3 regions of the Pantoea sp. App145 genome follow, and region 3 is predicted to be linked to each of the others. Evidence: predicted binding sites of a transcription regulator. Region 3 holds the regulator's gene; each other region holds the start of a gene.
What was found. Region 3 encodes CRP, which controls carbon source genes, mostly activating them, when cyclic AMP is high. Its sites were predicted from a motif close to ATGTGANNNNNNTCACAT; they were not measured.
Positions count from the first base shown of each region.

Region 1: the regulator CRP is predicted to act here: its motif matches at 2,373-2,390, upstream of rhaS (HTH-type transcriptional activator RhaS).
Region 2: the regulator CRP is predicted to act here: its motif matches at 2,566-2,583, upstream of RCF31_RS03025 (sugar transporter).

Region 1 covers NZ_CP133290.1:666,472-670,724, forward strand. Annotated here, with positions in the region: gene rhaT (L-rhamnose/proton symporter RhaT) at 1-504, shown strand, start outside; gene rhaR (HTH-type transcriptional activator RhaR) at 542-1,405, opposite strand; gene rhaS (HTH-type transcriptional activator RhaS) at 1,421-2,242, opposite strand; gene rhaB (rhamnulokinase) at 2,535-4,016, shown strand; gene RCF31_RS03000 (L-rhamnose isomerase) at 4,000-4,253, shown strand, end outside.
Region 2 covers NZ_CP133290.1:672,831-677,083, forward strand. Annotated here, with positions in the region: gene rhaM (L-rhamnose mutarotase) at 1-54, shown strand, start outside; gene RCF31_RS03015 (TetR/AcrR family transcriptional regulator) at 83-733, opposite strand; gene bhsA (multiple stress resistance protein BhsA) at 1,028-1,285, shown strand; gene RCF31_RS03025 (sugar transporter) at 1,332-2,516, opposite strand; gene cybB (cytochrome b561) at 2,689-3,228, opposite strand; gene RCF31_RS03035 (hypothetical protein) at 3,341-3,592, opposite strand; gene RCF31_RS03040 (MFS transporter) at 3,758-4,253, opposite strand, start outside.
Region 3 covers NZ_CP133290.1:3,194,072-3,198,324, reverse strand. Annotated here, with positions in the region: gene RCF31_RS14590 (YheU family protein) at 1-119, shown strand, start outside; gene RCF31_RS14585 (phosphoribulokinase) at 181-1,050, shown strand; gene RCF31_RS14580 (OsmC family protein) at 1,098-1,502, opposite strand; gene crp (cAMP-activated global transcriptional regulator CRP) at 1,804-2,436, shown strand; gene RCF31_RS14570 (YccS/YhfK family putative transporter) at 2,495-4,253, shown strand, end outside.

The DNA of each region.
Region 1 (4,253 bases), 1.8 Mb from region 3:
GCGGTGATTTGCGGCATCTTCTCAGCCGGGATGTCTTTTGCCATGGACGCTGCGAAACCGATGCACGAGGCCGCGGCGAATCTTGGCATTAACCCGCTGTATGTGGCATTGCCCAGTTATGTGGTGATCATGGGGGGCGGGGCGCTGGTTAACCTGGCCTACTGCTTTATCCGTCTGGCGGTGAAGTCGGATCTCTCTGTACGGGCCGATTTCTCAATTGCGAAGCCGATGCTAATTGCTAACATCGCCTTCGCCGTGCTGGGCGGCACCATGTGGTATCTGCAATTCTTCTTCTATGCCTGGGGACACGCCAAAATCCCGGCACAGTATGACTTCGTCAGCTGGATGCTGCATATGAGCCTGTATGTGCTGTGCGGTGGCCTGGTTGGGCTGGTCATGAAGGAATGGAAAGCTGTTGGGCAACGTCCGGTACGTGTACTGTCGCTTGGCTGTGTGGTGATCATCATTGCGGCGAATATAGTCGGGCTGGGCATGGCATCCTGATTAATCATTGCGGCGCGAATTATCGCGCCGCAATGATTTAATGTGTTTCATTCACCATTATCGGGCGGTTTGGCAAAAAACGTTGCCGCCACGCACTCGGCGTCAGGCCGGTTTCACGCGTAAATACCACCGAAAAATAATTGCTGTCATCAAAGCCGCAACGAGCAGCCACTTCACTGATTAGCCAATCCTGAGTACGCAGCAAGTATTTCGCCTGGCATAGCTGTAACTGACGCAGATAATGGCCGATGGTCATGCCGGTCTGCTGGCGAAATAATTGTTTTAGCGCCCGTTCACTCAACTGATTTTGCTGACAAAACATGGCGAGGTCGAAAGGGCGGTCAATCGCGCCCTGCAAGGCAGACATCAGCAGGTCCAGCTGTTCCCCCTCCGGCAACACCCAGGGACGATCCGCCGCATAACCGTGGCGGCGTAGTATCAGCGCCAGCTGCAGAAAAAGCGCTTCAGAAAGCTGAATTGAGAGAGGATCGCTTTTGCGGCTTTCCCGCTCCAACTGGGTGATCACCCCGCGTGCCAGCGCCATGCCACGCGTGGTTAAGCGCCAGCAACCGGGCGATTCCGCATCGTCGGGCGGCAGCAGCTGGCTCCAGTCCAGCCCAAGATGAAAGCGGTCACGACAGTAGAGAATATTGTCCAGCACCAGATCGTTGACGCTGTCATAGCTGTGGCAGTCGTTATCACGGATATAAAACACATCGCCACAGGTAATCAGCCACGGTCGATCGTTGAGCACATGCAAGCCGTTGCCGCGCCAGACAATCACAATTTCACTGAACTCATGACGATGCGGCGGGAAGGAAGGCTGCGGCAGGCGTTCAGCTACCGCAATCGGCAAAGAGGGTGCCGGGAAATAGTCTTCGCGCGACAATATTAGCGACATGAGGGCCACTCCTAATCACAACATCTGCTGGCGCTCCGCTCTGGGTGCACAGCCAAATTCCCGCCGGAACAAGGTGGAGAAATGGTTGCTGTCACCAAATCCACACTGAAAGGCGATATCCGTAATGCGCAAATCGCTGTGCCGTAACAGGTGGCGCGCCTGTAGCAAGCGCAACCGGTTCAGGTAGCGTTGCGGCGTATTCCCGGTTTGCTGCTTCATCTGACGATGCAGTGTGCGCAGCGACAGTGAAAATTGGTCAGCAAGTGCCTCCCAGACAATCTCTTCACTGTAGTGCTCATTCAGCCAGTCAAGCAACCGATGCAATCGGGCTTCCTGATCCTGGGCTTCATCGTTGTGACCCGCCTCGCGCAACAACACCAGCAGTTGCAGGAACAACTGTTCCTGACGTGCCTGCTTCTCCAGTGACCAGACGCCTGGCGGATTCATCTGCGTAACAATCTGCAAGGCCTGGTCCATCACCTTGTGGTTAATCCGCCAGTGTGACGCGTAATTGCCATCCTCCTCGCGCGGTAGCAAAGCTTGCAGACCAGAGAGAAAGCGGAAGGCCGCCGGACTGCGATACAGCACATTGGTCAGACACAGGTTGTCGGTTTGCTCATAAAGATGGCGATCGTGATCGCGAACGAAACACACACAACCGGCACACAGCGCCTGCGGCTGACCATTGAACACATGAATGCCGGAACCCTGTTCTACCAGCACAATTTCGTGGAAATCATGGTGATGTTCAGGAAACGCCTGCTGCGGCACGCGCGGCTCGATAGCGATGGCGTAATCCCCGGCAGGGAAAAAATCTGCGCTGTGTAAAACGGTCATGGCTCGCCTCTCATTATTAACAAAACCGTAACCGAGTCTACTCAGGCGGCTGCCACCTTACCTTGAATTTTCAACCGGGCAATGCAGGAAAATGGCTAATTTTTCAAGATCTCGCGTGTTGTTCGGGAAAATGCGGCGAAGGTCACAACCCGGTGCTTGTGTGGTTCTGTGAGCTGTCTCACGAACATCTTTGTAACGGTGCCAGCAGCATTGGCGCGCTGGCAGTAAGGGGAAGGTGACCAGACGGCAGGATTTTTACTCTGTACGCATCTCATCACAGGAAGAACTCGCCATGAGTATGCGTAACATTGTTGCCATTGATTTAGGCGCATCCAGCGGGCGCATAATGCTCGCTCAATGGACCTCCGCGTCTCAGCGCATCACCCTGCGGGAAGTGCGCCGTTTTGCTAATCAGCGCGTGCGTCGTGCCGGTTACGACTGCTGGGATCTGGACCATCTGGAGCAGGAGATACGTTGCGGGCTACAACAGCTGGATGAGGAAGGTATCGTGCCGGACAGCATCGGTATCGATACCTGGGGTGTTGACCTGGTGTTGCTGGATGCTGATGGACAGCGGGTCGGCGAGGCAGTGAGCTATCGCGATGCCCGTACCGACGGCCAGATGACGCAGGCAATCAGCGATCTCGGCAAACAGGCCATTTATCAGCGCACCGGCATTCAGTTTCTGCCGTTTAACACCCTGTATCAGCTGCGTGCCCTGCATTTGCAACAGCCAGACTGGCAGGCGCAGGTAGCACATGCGTTGATGATTCCGGACTACCTGCATTATCAATTGACCGGCAACATGAACTGGGAATACACCAACGCCACGACGACCCAATTGCTGAACATCACCAGTGGCGAATGGGACCCGGATTTACTGGCCTGGGCGGGAGTGGATGCCCGCTGGTTTGGCAAACCCTCCGCACCGGGTAACACCGTCGGTTTTTGGTCCAGTCCCCGTGGACACAGGATTCCGGTGATTGCGGTCGCCACCCACGACACCGCCAGTGCCGTGCTGGCAACGCCTTTAATGCAGGATGATGCCGCTTATCTTAGCTCTGGTACCTGGTCACTGATGGGGATTGAGAGCTTGCAACCTTGCCTGAGCCGTGCCGCGCTTGACGCCAATATCACCAATGAAGGGGGCGCGGAGGGCTACCGGGTATTGAAAAATATCATGGGCCTGTGGCTGTTGCAGCGGGTGTGCAGTGAGCTGCAAATCAGCGATCTGTGTGGATTGATTCAGCAGGCGGCGGATGAACCGGCCTGCCGCGCCCTGATCAACCCCAACGCCAGCCGCTTTATCAATCCCGCCAGTATGGTGCAGGAAATTCAGAACGCCTGTGCGGAACAACATATGCCGGTTCCTCAGTCACCTGCCGCGCTGGCCCGCACCATTTTTGACAGCCTGGCCCTGCTGTATCGCCAGGTCATCAGCGAACTCGGCCAGCTACGTGCTGAACCTTTGCGTCAGCTGCATGTGGTTGGAGGGGGGTGCCAGAACCCGTTGCTCAACCAGCTTTGCGCCGATGCCTGCCAGCTGCCGGTGTTCGCCGGACCGGTGGAAGCCTCGACGCTGGGCAATGTCGGCTGCCAGCTGATCGCTCTCGGTGAGCTGCGTGATGTGGCCGACCTGCGTCGCTGTATCAGCCAAAACTTCCCGTTAGAAAAATTCGAACCGCTTAACAACAGCGCTTTTCGTGCCAGCCAGGCACGTTTTGCCGCGCTGAGCCAACCCGCTAAGGAACTTGCTTATGACAAAGCTGATTGAACAGGCCTTTGACCTGGCGAAACAACGCTACACCGCGATCGGCGTGGATGTGGAACAGGTAATGACGCAACTGGATGGTATCCCGGTGTCGATGCACTGCTGGCAGGGCGATGACGTGCGCGGATTCGAGAACCCGCAAGGTGCTCTGACCGGTGGTATTCAGGCCACCGGCAACTACCCGGGCAAGGCGCGTAATGCTGAGGAGCTGCGCGCTGATCTCGATAAAGCGATGTCGCT
Region 2 (4,253 bases), 1.8 Mb from region 3:
GCCGATAACAGCCCGGTTAGCGCAGCATTAAAACCGATGTTTTTCCTGCTATAAACCCGTGGCGGCGTGAACTCCCGCGCCGTCACGTCCTTACTGAACAATAGCCCGCCAGAGCAGGCCAAATCGCCATTTGTGTATCAACGATTTGCTCTAAATCTTCCCGGCTAGCACCTTCACGGGCGCGTACTGACATCCCCTGGAGCACGCAGGCGAGAAAACTGGCAAGCGTAGTGGTATTGCTACAGGCAGGCAATTCACCCTGTTGCTGACGGGTTGCCAGGAACTGCTGTAACGCGTGCTCCTGCGCATGATGCTGCTGCTCCAGCATGCGTGCTACCTCTTCAGAACCGGCGGAAAGGGCGCTGGAAGTACAAATGAAAAAACAACCGGCCGGTTTGTCACACTCGGTAAAGCAGGCCGCGGTGGCGCGGAAATACGCCTCTATCGCTGACTTAACATCCAGTGCTATATCATTCAGCACGGCATTACGTTGTGCACTAAACCGTTCGATATAACGCTGCATGGCGGCCTTAAACAGACCTTCTTTGTTTTCGAACTCAGCGTAGAGCGTGGGGGCTTTCGCACCTGTAGCGCTCACTAAATCCGCCAGCGAGGTGCCTTCATAACCGTGTGCCCAGAACAGCATCAACGCTTTATCCAGCGCATCATCGCGATCAAAGACTTTGGGTCTGCCACGACTTTTGCGGATCACCGGTTCACTTATCTGGCTCATACATCCTCACAACGGCGAAAACATATCATTAAATTACCGATCATTAAATTAATATGCAAGGGCAGCGGGTAAAGTGATGTCCACACTTTGCCCGTTTGTGCTTTTGATCGGAAAAACCGCCTGATCCGTCAAGTGTAGATCGACGCCAAAGCCCATACTCACGCTACTTCCCATTAAAATAACGAGCGTTAATAAAATAGTTGACGCGCATACGGCTTTGGATCTAGCATTTACTTAACGGTTGTTAATTTAATGGCGACTGACCCTAATTTCATCTGCAAAGAGAGACAAATCATGAAAAGCATTAAACTGACCCTGGCCGCTGTGGCCCTGTCATCAATCGCGTTTGGTACCATGGCTGCTGATCTGGTGAGCGAAGCACCAGTGAATCAACAACAAATTGGTGTGGTAAGCGCATCAGGTAGCACGGATTTGACATCGCTGGAGAATCAACTGGCGGAGAAGGCGAGTGCTGCCGGAGCAAAGTCTTTCCGCATCACTTCGACCTCTGGCAACAACAACCTGCATGGCACCGCAGAACTCTATAAATAAGAAGGGGCTGGCTTCAGATAACAGCGTATCTGAAGCCCTTTTTCGACTATCCGTTCGAACGCAACTGCGGATAGCGACGGAAGATGTAGATGCACCAGAACAACGCGACCAGACCAATTAACCCACCCACATTTCCCACATCCGCCATGCTTAAATGCAGGCTGACCTGGTTGCCCAACAGCGCTCCGGCACCAATGCCGATGTTATAAATGCCGGACATCAGCGACATCGCCACATCGGTCGCGTCCGGTGCCAGCGACAATACCCGCACCTGCATCGCCAGCCCGATCATCATCATGGCCATACCCCAGAAGATACAGAGCGTGGCAATGGCTGCCGGACGCACGGCGGCAAAGATCAGCAAACCCATGCTCAAGGTAATCACGGCGATGGCCGCAATCAGCAGGGCTGAGGGATATTTATTGCCGAGGGTACTGAACAGCACGCTACCGATAATCCCCGCAGAGCCGAACAGTAGCAGTAACAAGGTGGTGAAGTTCTCCCCGGAATTCGCTACCACTTGCATAAAGGGTTCGATATAGCTGTAGGCGGTATAATGGGCGGTCACCACCACTGTCACCAGCACATACATACTGACCAGCGCCGGTCGGCGAAACAGCATCGGTACGCTGTTGAGCGATCCGGTGTGTTCGCTTGGCAGACGCGGCAGAATACGCACCAGTAACACCAGCAGCACCAGGGCAGACAAACCAATCATGCCAAAGGTGGTGCGCCAGCCCAGATACTGACCTACGACGCGGCCAATTGGCACCCCCAGGACCATCGCCAGCGCGGTGCCGGTTGCCAGCATACTCAGCGCCTGGGTCTTTTTACCCGCCGGAGCAACGCGTATCGCCAGCGACGCGGTAATCGACCAGAACACCGCATGGGCGAGGGCGATACCGATACGGGAGAGCACCAGTGAGGTGAAATCCCAGGCCACAGACGAAAGCACATGGCTGGCGATAAACAGCACGAACAGAATCGATAGCAGCAGGCGGCGTTCAATATTGCGCGTCAGCAACATCAGCGGCAGCGATAACAGCGCCACTACCCAGGCATAGATGGTCAGCATGATGCCGACATCAGCCGTTTTCATCGAGTAGCTGGCGGCGATATCTGACAACAAGCCGACCGGCACAAATTCGGTGGTATTAAAGACAAAAGCGGCAATGGCCAGCAGCACCACGCGTAGCCAGGCCGTTTTACGGGAGACGGTTGTTGATTGCATTAATTTCAGATCAGTGAGCAGCAAATGAAGGGCGAAAGACACCCATGTAAAGTGACATCCATCACAATTTGTGCCTATTGTGATGGATTAAAACGCGGAGGGAAACCTTCTAAGCGCGTTTTATTGCTGAATATTTTTTATCGCCAACGCTAAAGTCAATAGCCTGAGGTTATTAGCCGCGTTTGCGTGCCGGCATTATGCGCAACAGCGTGTTGTCTTTGAATACGTAATGGTGCAGTAATGCTGCGGCTGCATGCAGGCCGATTAACCAGTAACCGAGTGGAGCAAGGGTCTCATGCCAGCTGATCAGGCTATCGGCGAGATCAAAATTCGGGGTTGCGCTGACGGGCATCACCACGCCAAATAATTGCCAGGGACGTCCATTCAGATACTTCGAGGTTACTCCCAGAATCGGCAATACCAGAAACAACGCGTACAGCAGAAGATGCATCAGGTTGGCTAAACCCTGTTGCCAGCGTGGCGGGGGCGGCAGGATATCGGGTGAAGCGTGACGATGGCGTAACACACCACGCGCCAGCATCAGTACCCATACCGATACACCGCAGCTATAGTGCGTCATTATCATCAGATTCCGCGCCCATGAACCACGCGGAACCAGACCGCGCAGTTCAATGGTGGTATAGGCAATGGCGATCAACAGCACTGTTAACCAGTGCAGGGCGATTTGTGACTTCGCGAATTTTTCCCGCATCAACGATCCAACCTGAAGCCAGTTTTAGTGTCTCTAACATAGCGAAATGCCGCAGGAAAACTTAACAAAATGGCGCACCGCTGCGACGGAATCCAGGCCGGGATTATCAGAGTCACACCAGGTGTTTTAGCGCCACATTATTCTGAGTCGTCAGGTTTTTTTTTACCAAAACCGGACAGCAATGTTCGCAGCCCATGGCGCTGGGGAAAAATTTTCGCGCCTGCTGAATTGCGGCGTTCGCGGTATAAAAAGTGCCAAGAAAACGCCGTGCCGCGTCGGGGGGAAGGAAGGGACAGCCGGTGGCATGAACCACGTGATTGTCATTATAACCTGCGTGCTTATCGACATAATAATAGAGTCCCATCTGACTTCCTCGTTGCTGTGAAAAAAAAGTCTAACAATAGTTGGAATAGAACAAATTATAGCTAGCAATTGATATTTTGTTTTGATTGGGACTAAAGGTTTATCAGGAAGTGTTTTTTGCGTGGGAAAACGGGGCGCAATGACCCCGTTATAAAGATGCAGGCTACTACAGTTTACGGCACTGCAAACGCCAGCCGACCAGCAAAGCCAGCACCAGCAGCATGCTGATAAACAGCGTAACGCCGCTCCAGCCAAAGCTGTGCCAGAACACGCCACCTAATGTACCGGCGACACTGGAACCCGCGTAGTAACTGAAGAGATAGAGGGATGATGCCTGGCCTTTTGCACGACGGGCGCGCGGACCAATCCAGCCGCTGGCAACCGAGTGAGCGGCAAAGAAACCTGCGGTAAACAGCATCATGCCGGGCAGGATAATCCACAACGTATTGAATGCTGTCAGTAATAATCCGCACAGCATGATGGCGGTGGCAGCGATCATCACCGGACCGCGTCCAAAGCGACTGGTCATGGCACCGGCTTTTGGCGAACTCCAGGAGCCCGTCAGATAGACCACAGAGAGCAATCCCACCACTGCCTGGCTGAGAAACCACGGGGCACTTAACAGGCGGTAGCCAATGTAGTTGAACAGGGTGACAAATGCG
Region 3 (4,253 bases):
GTCTGGCGCAGAAGGTCGCCGATGTGCGCCGCCAGCTGGAGCGTGGCGAGGCGGTACTGGTGTGGTCTGAACTGCACGAAACCGTCAATATCATGGCGCGCGGTGAATTTCGCGGCTAATGCACATCCCGGCATTTCGTGCTAACAATGCTCATCGCCGGACTTCACAGGGAGCTTTGTCATGTCAGCCAGGCATCCAGTTATCGCCGTTACCGGTTCCAGCGGAGCCGGAACCACCACCACCAGCCTTGCCTTCCGGAAAATTTTCCAGCAGCTGGATCTGCACGCCGCAGAAGTGGAAGGCGACAGTTTCCATCGTTATACGCGTCCAGAGATGGACATGGCGATCCGCAAAGCGCGCGATCTGGGCCGTCATATCAGCTACTTCGGACCGGAGGCCAACGATTTTGGCCTGCTGGAGCAAACCTTCAGACAATACGGACAATCCGGTCTCGGGCAGTCGCGCAAATATCTTCACACCTATGATGAAGCCGTGCCGTGGAATCAGGTTCCCGGCACCTTTACGCCCTGGCAACCGCTGCCGGAAAACACGGATGTGCTGTTTTATGAGGGTTTGCACGGCGGCGTCGTGACACAGCAACACAATGTGGCCGAACATGTGGATTTGCTGGTCGGCGTGGTGCCGATTGTGAACCTCGAGTGGATTCAGAAGTTGATTCGCGACACCAGCGAACGCGGTCATTCGCGCGAAGCGGTGATGGATTCGGTGGTACGTTCGATGGAGGATTACATCAACTTCATTACGCCACAGTTCTCGCGCACCCATATCAACTTCCAGCGCGTACCTACCGTTGATACCTCAAATCCGTTTGCCGCACGTGAGATTCCGTCGCTGGATGAAAGCTTTGTGGTGATCCATTTTCGTGGGCTGGAAGGTATTGCCTTTCCTTACCTGCTGGCGATGATTCAGGATTCCTTTATCTCGCATATGAACACCCTGGTGGTGCCGGGTGGCAAAATGGGGCTGGCGATGGAGTTGATTATGACACCGCTGGTGCAGCGGCTGATTGAAGGTAAACGGATTGAATAATCCGTCATTTCCGTATCGGCGCGATTTATCGCGCCGCTACGTTCGTGCTATAGCTCGATAACCTCATAGCTGTGGGTGATGTCGACCCCTTTGCCCAGCATGATCGCCACCGAACAATATTTCTCTGCCGACAAATCCACCGCACGCGCCACCGCTTTATCGCCCAGCGCTTTGCCGCTGACAATAAAATGCAGATTGATGTGTGTAAAAATCCGTGGCGCTTCTTCACGACGTTCAGAAGTGAGTTTCACCTCGCAATCGGTCACTTCATTGCGCCCTTTTTGCAGGATAGACACCACGTCAATCGCGCTGCAACCACCCGCCGCCATCAGCACCATCTCCATCGGACTCGGCGCTTTATCACCCGAGTTCCCATCCATTAATACCTGATGACCCGATGAGGATTCTCCGAGAAAGGTAAGCCCCTCCACCCATTTGACTCGTGCCTGCATTATTCTTTCTCCTGACCAAGCTGATTTGCCGCCAGAGTACGCTTTCACCTGAGAAACAGCAATCCAGACTAATCGCCCTTTTGCTGAAGCGAGACAACACAAGACAGCTAGCAAAAGCTGTGCTACAAACAGAGCTGAAAATATTTTCGTCGTAACAGACGAAGGCGGGAAGAATCAGAAGCCTGGCTTAAGAGTCCACCCGAATAATTTCCTTTACTGGAAGCGCTCTACGATTTCACCGCCTGACAGGGAAAATTGCCCCCTGTGTTTTGGGCACGATTACAACAGAGGATAATAGCGAATGGTTCTCGGCAAACCGCAAACAGACCCTACACTCGAATGGTTCCTGTCCCATTGCCATATTCACAAATATCCATCCAAAAGCACCCTGATTCACCAGGGTGAAAAAGCGGAAACGCTCTACTACATCGTGAAAGGTGCCGTTGCGGTACTGATTAAAGATGAAGAAGGCAAAGAGATGATTCTCTCCTACCTCAATCAGGGGGATTTCATCGGCGAGCTTGGCCTGTTTGAAGAAGGTCAGGAACGCAGTGCCTGGGTACGAGCAAAAACTGCCTGCGAAGTGGCTGAAATTTCCTACAAAAAATTCCGTCAGCTGATTCAGGTAAACCCGGATATTTTAATGCGTCTTTCGGCGCAGATGGCACGTCGCCTGCAGGTGACATCAGAAAAAGTCGGCAACCTTGCCTTCCTTGATGTGACCGGTCGCATTGCGCAGACGCTGCTCAATCTGGCCAAACAGCCTGATGCCATGACCCACCCGGACGGGATGCAGATCAAAATCACCCGTCAGGAAATTGGTCAGATCGTTGGCTGCTCACGCGAGACAGTTGGCCGTATTCTGAAAATGCTGGAAGATCAAAACCTGATCTCCGCACATGGTAAAACCATCGTCGTTTACGGCACCCGCTAATTCCTTCTCACCCACGGCGTGATGGTCACATCGCGCCGTTTTTGTCTACGATGAGCTGATGTGGCGTCGAATCATCTATCATCCCGAAGTTAATTATGCCCTGCGGCAAACGCTGGTGCTTTGCCTGCCCGTGGCTCTCGGCTGGCTGTTTGGTGACCTGCAAAAAGGTTTGCTGTTCTCGCTGGTTCCCGCCTGCTGCAATATCGCGGGTCTGGATACACCACATAAACGTTTCTTTAAACGCCTGATTGTCGGCGGATCCCTGTTTGCCACCGGCAGCTTTCTGATTCAGTGGTTGACGGATTACCATGTTCCTTTGCCGCTGATTATGCTGGCTCTGCCGCTGCTGGTGGGCGTCACCGGCGAAATCAGTCCGTTGCATGGCCGTTTGCTGCCCGGCACCCTTATCGCCGCCATCTTCACACTCAGCCTCGCAGGACGCATGCCGATATGGGTACCGCCGCTGCTGTATATCGGCGGCACGCTGTGGTACGGGCTGTTTAACTGGCTCTGGTTCTGGCTGTGGAAAGAACAGCCGATGCGTGAAACCCTCAGCCTGCTGTATCGCGAGCTGGCGGATTATTGCGATGCCAAATATACCCTGCTGACGCAGCTGACCGATCCGGAAAAAGCGCTCCCCCCACTGCTGGCCCGGCAGCAAAAAGCGGTCGACCTGATCACCACCTGTTATCAGCAAATGCATATGCTGTCTGCCAGCCGTAACAACAGCCATAAACGTCTGACGCGTGCCTTCCAGGTGGCACTCGATCTCCAGGAACACATCTCGGTCAGCCTGCATCAGCCTGAAGAAGTGCAAAAACTGGTGGAGCAGAGCCATGCTGAAGCGGTGATCCGCTGGAATGCGAAGACCATATCGGCGCGGCTGCGGCTGTTGGCCGATGCTATCCTCTATCACCAGTTGCCGGAGCGCTTTCATATGGAGAAGCAGCTCGGGGCGCTGGAAAAGATTGCGCGCCAGCACCCGGATAATCCGGTCGGTAATTTTTGCCTGTACCATTTCAGTCGGATAGCCCGCGTCCTGCGCACGCAGAAACCTCTTTATACCCGTGACCTGATGGCCGACCGCCAGCGACGTTTGCCGTTTTTTCCGGCGCTGCGCAGTTACCTGTCGCTAAAGTCCCCGGCGTTACGCACCGCAGCGCGTTTTGCCGTAATGCTGATGTTTGGCAGCGCGCTGGCGTTGTTCTTTAACATCCCCAAACCCTACTGGATTCTGATGACCACCATGTTCGTCAGCCAGAACGGCTACAGCGCCACTCGCGTACGTATCCAGCACCGTGCCCTCGGCACCTTCGCCGGGCTATTGATCGCGGCTGCCTCGCTGCGTTTTGCCGTGCCGAAATCCATCACCCTGCTGTTTATGCTGGCGATCACCCTCGCCAGCTATCTGGTGACGCGTAAATATTACGGCTGGTCGATGATTGGCTTTACGGTAACGGCGGTGTACTCGCTTCAGTTGCTGTCGCTCAACGGTGCACAGTTCCTGTTGCCACGCATGATGGATACGCTGATGGGATGCCTGATTGCCTTTGGCGGCATGATTTGGCTGTGGCCACAGTGGCAAAGCGGCTTGCTCCGTAAGAACGCACATGACGCGCTGGAGGCTGACCAGGAAGCGTTGCAGCTGCTGCTCGGGCCGGAGCAGTCGCCGGAGAAGCTGGCCTACCAGCGCATTAAGGTTAACCAGGCACACAACGCCATGTTTAACTCGCTCAATCAGGCGATGACCGAACCGGGTTTTAACCCGCAGTATCTGAAAGATATGCGCTTATGGGTGACGCACAGCCAGTTTATTG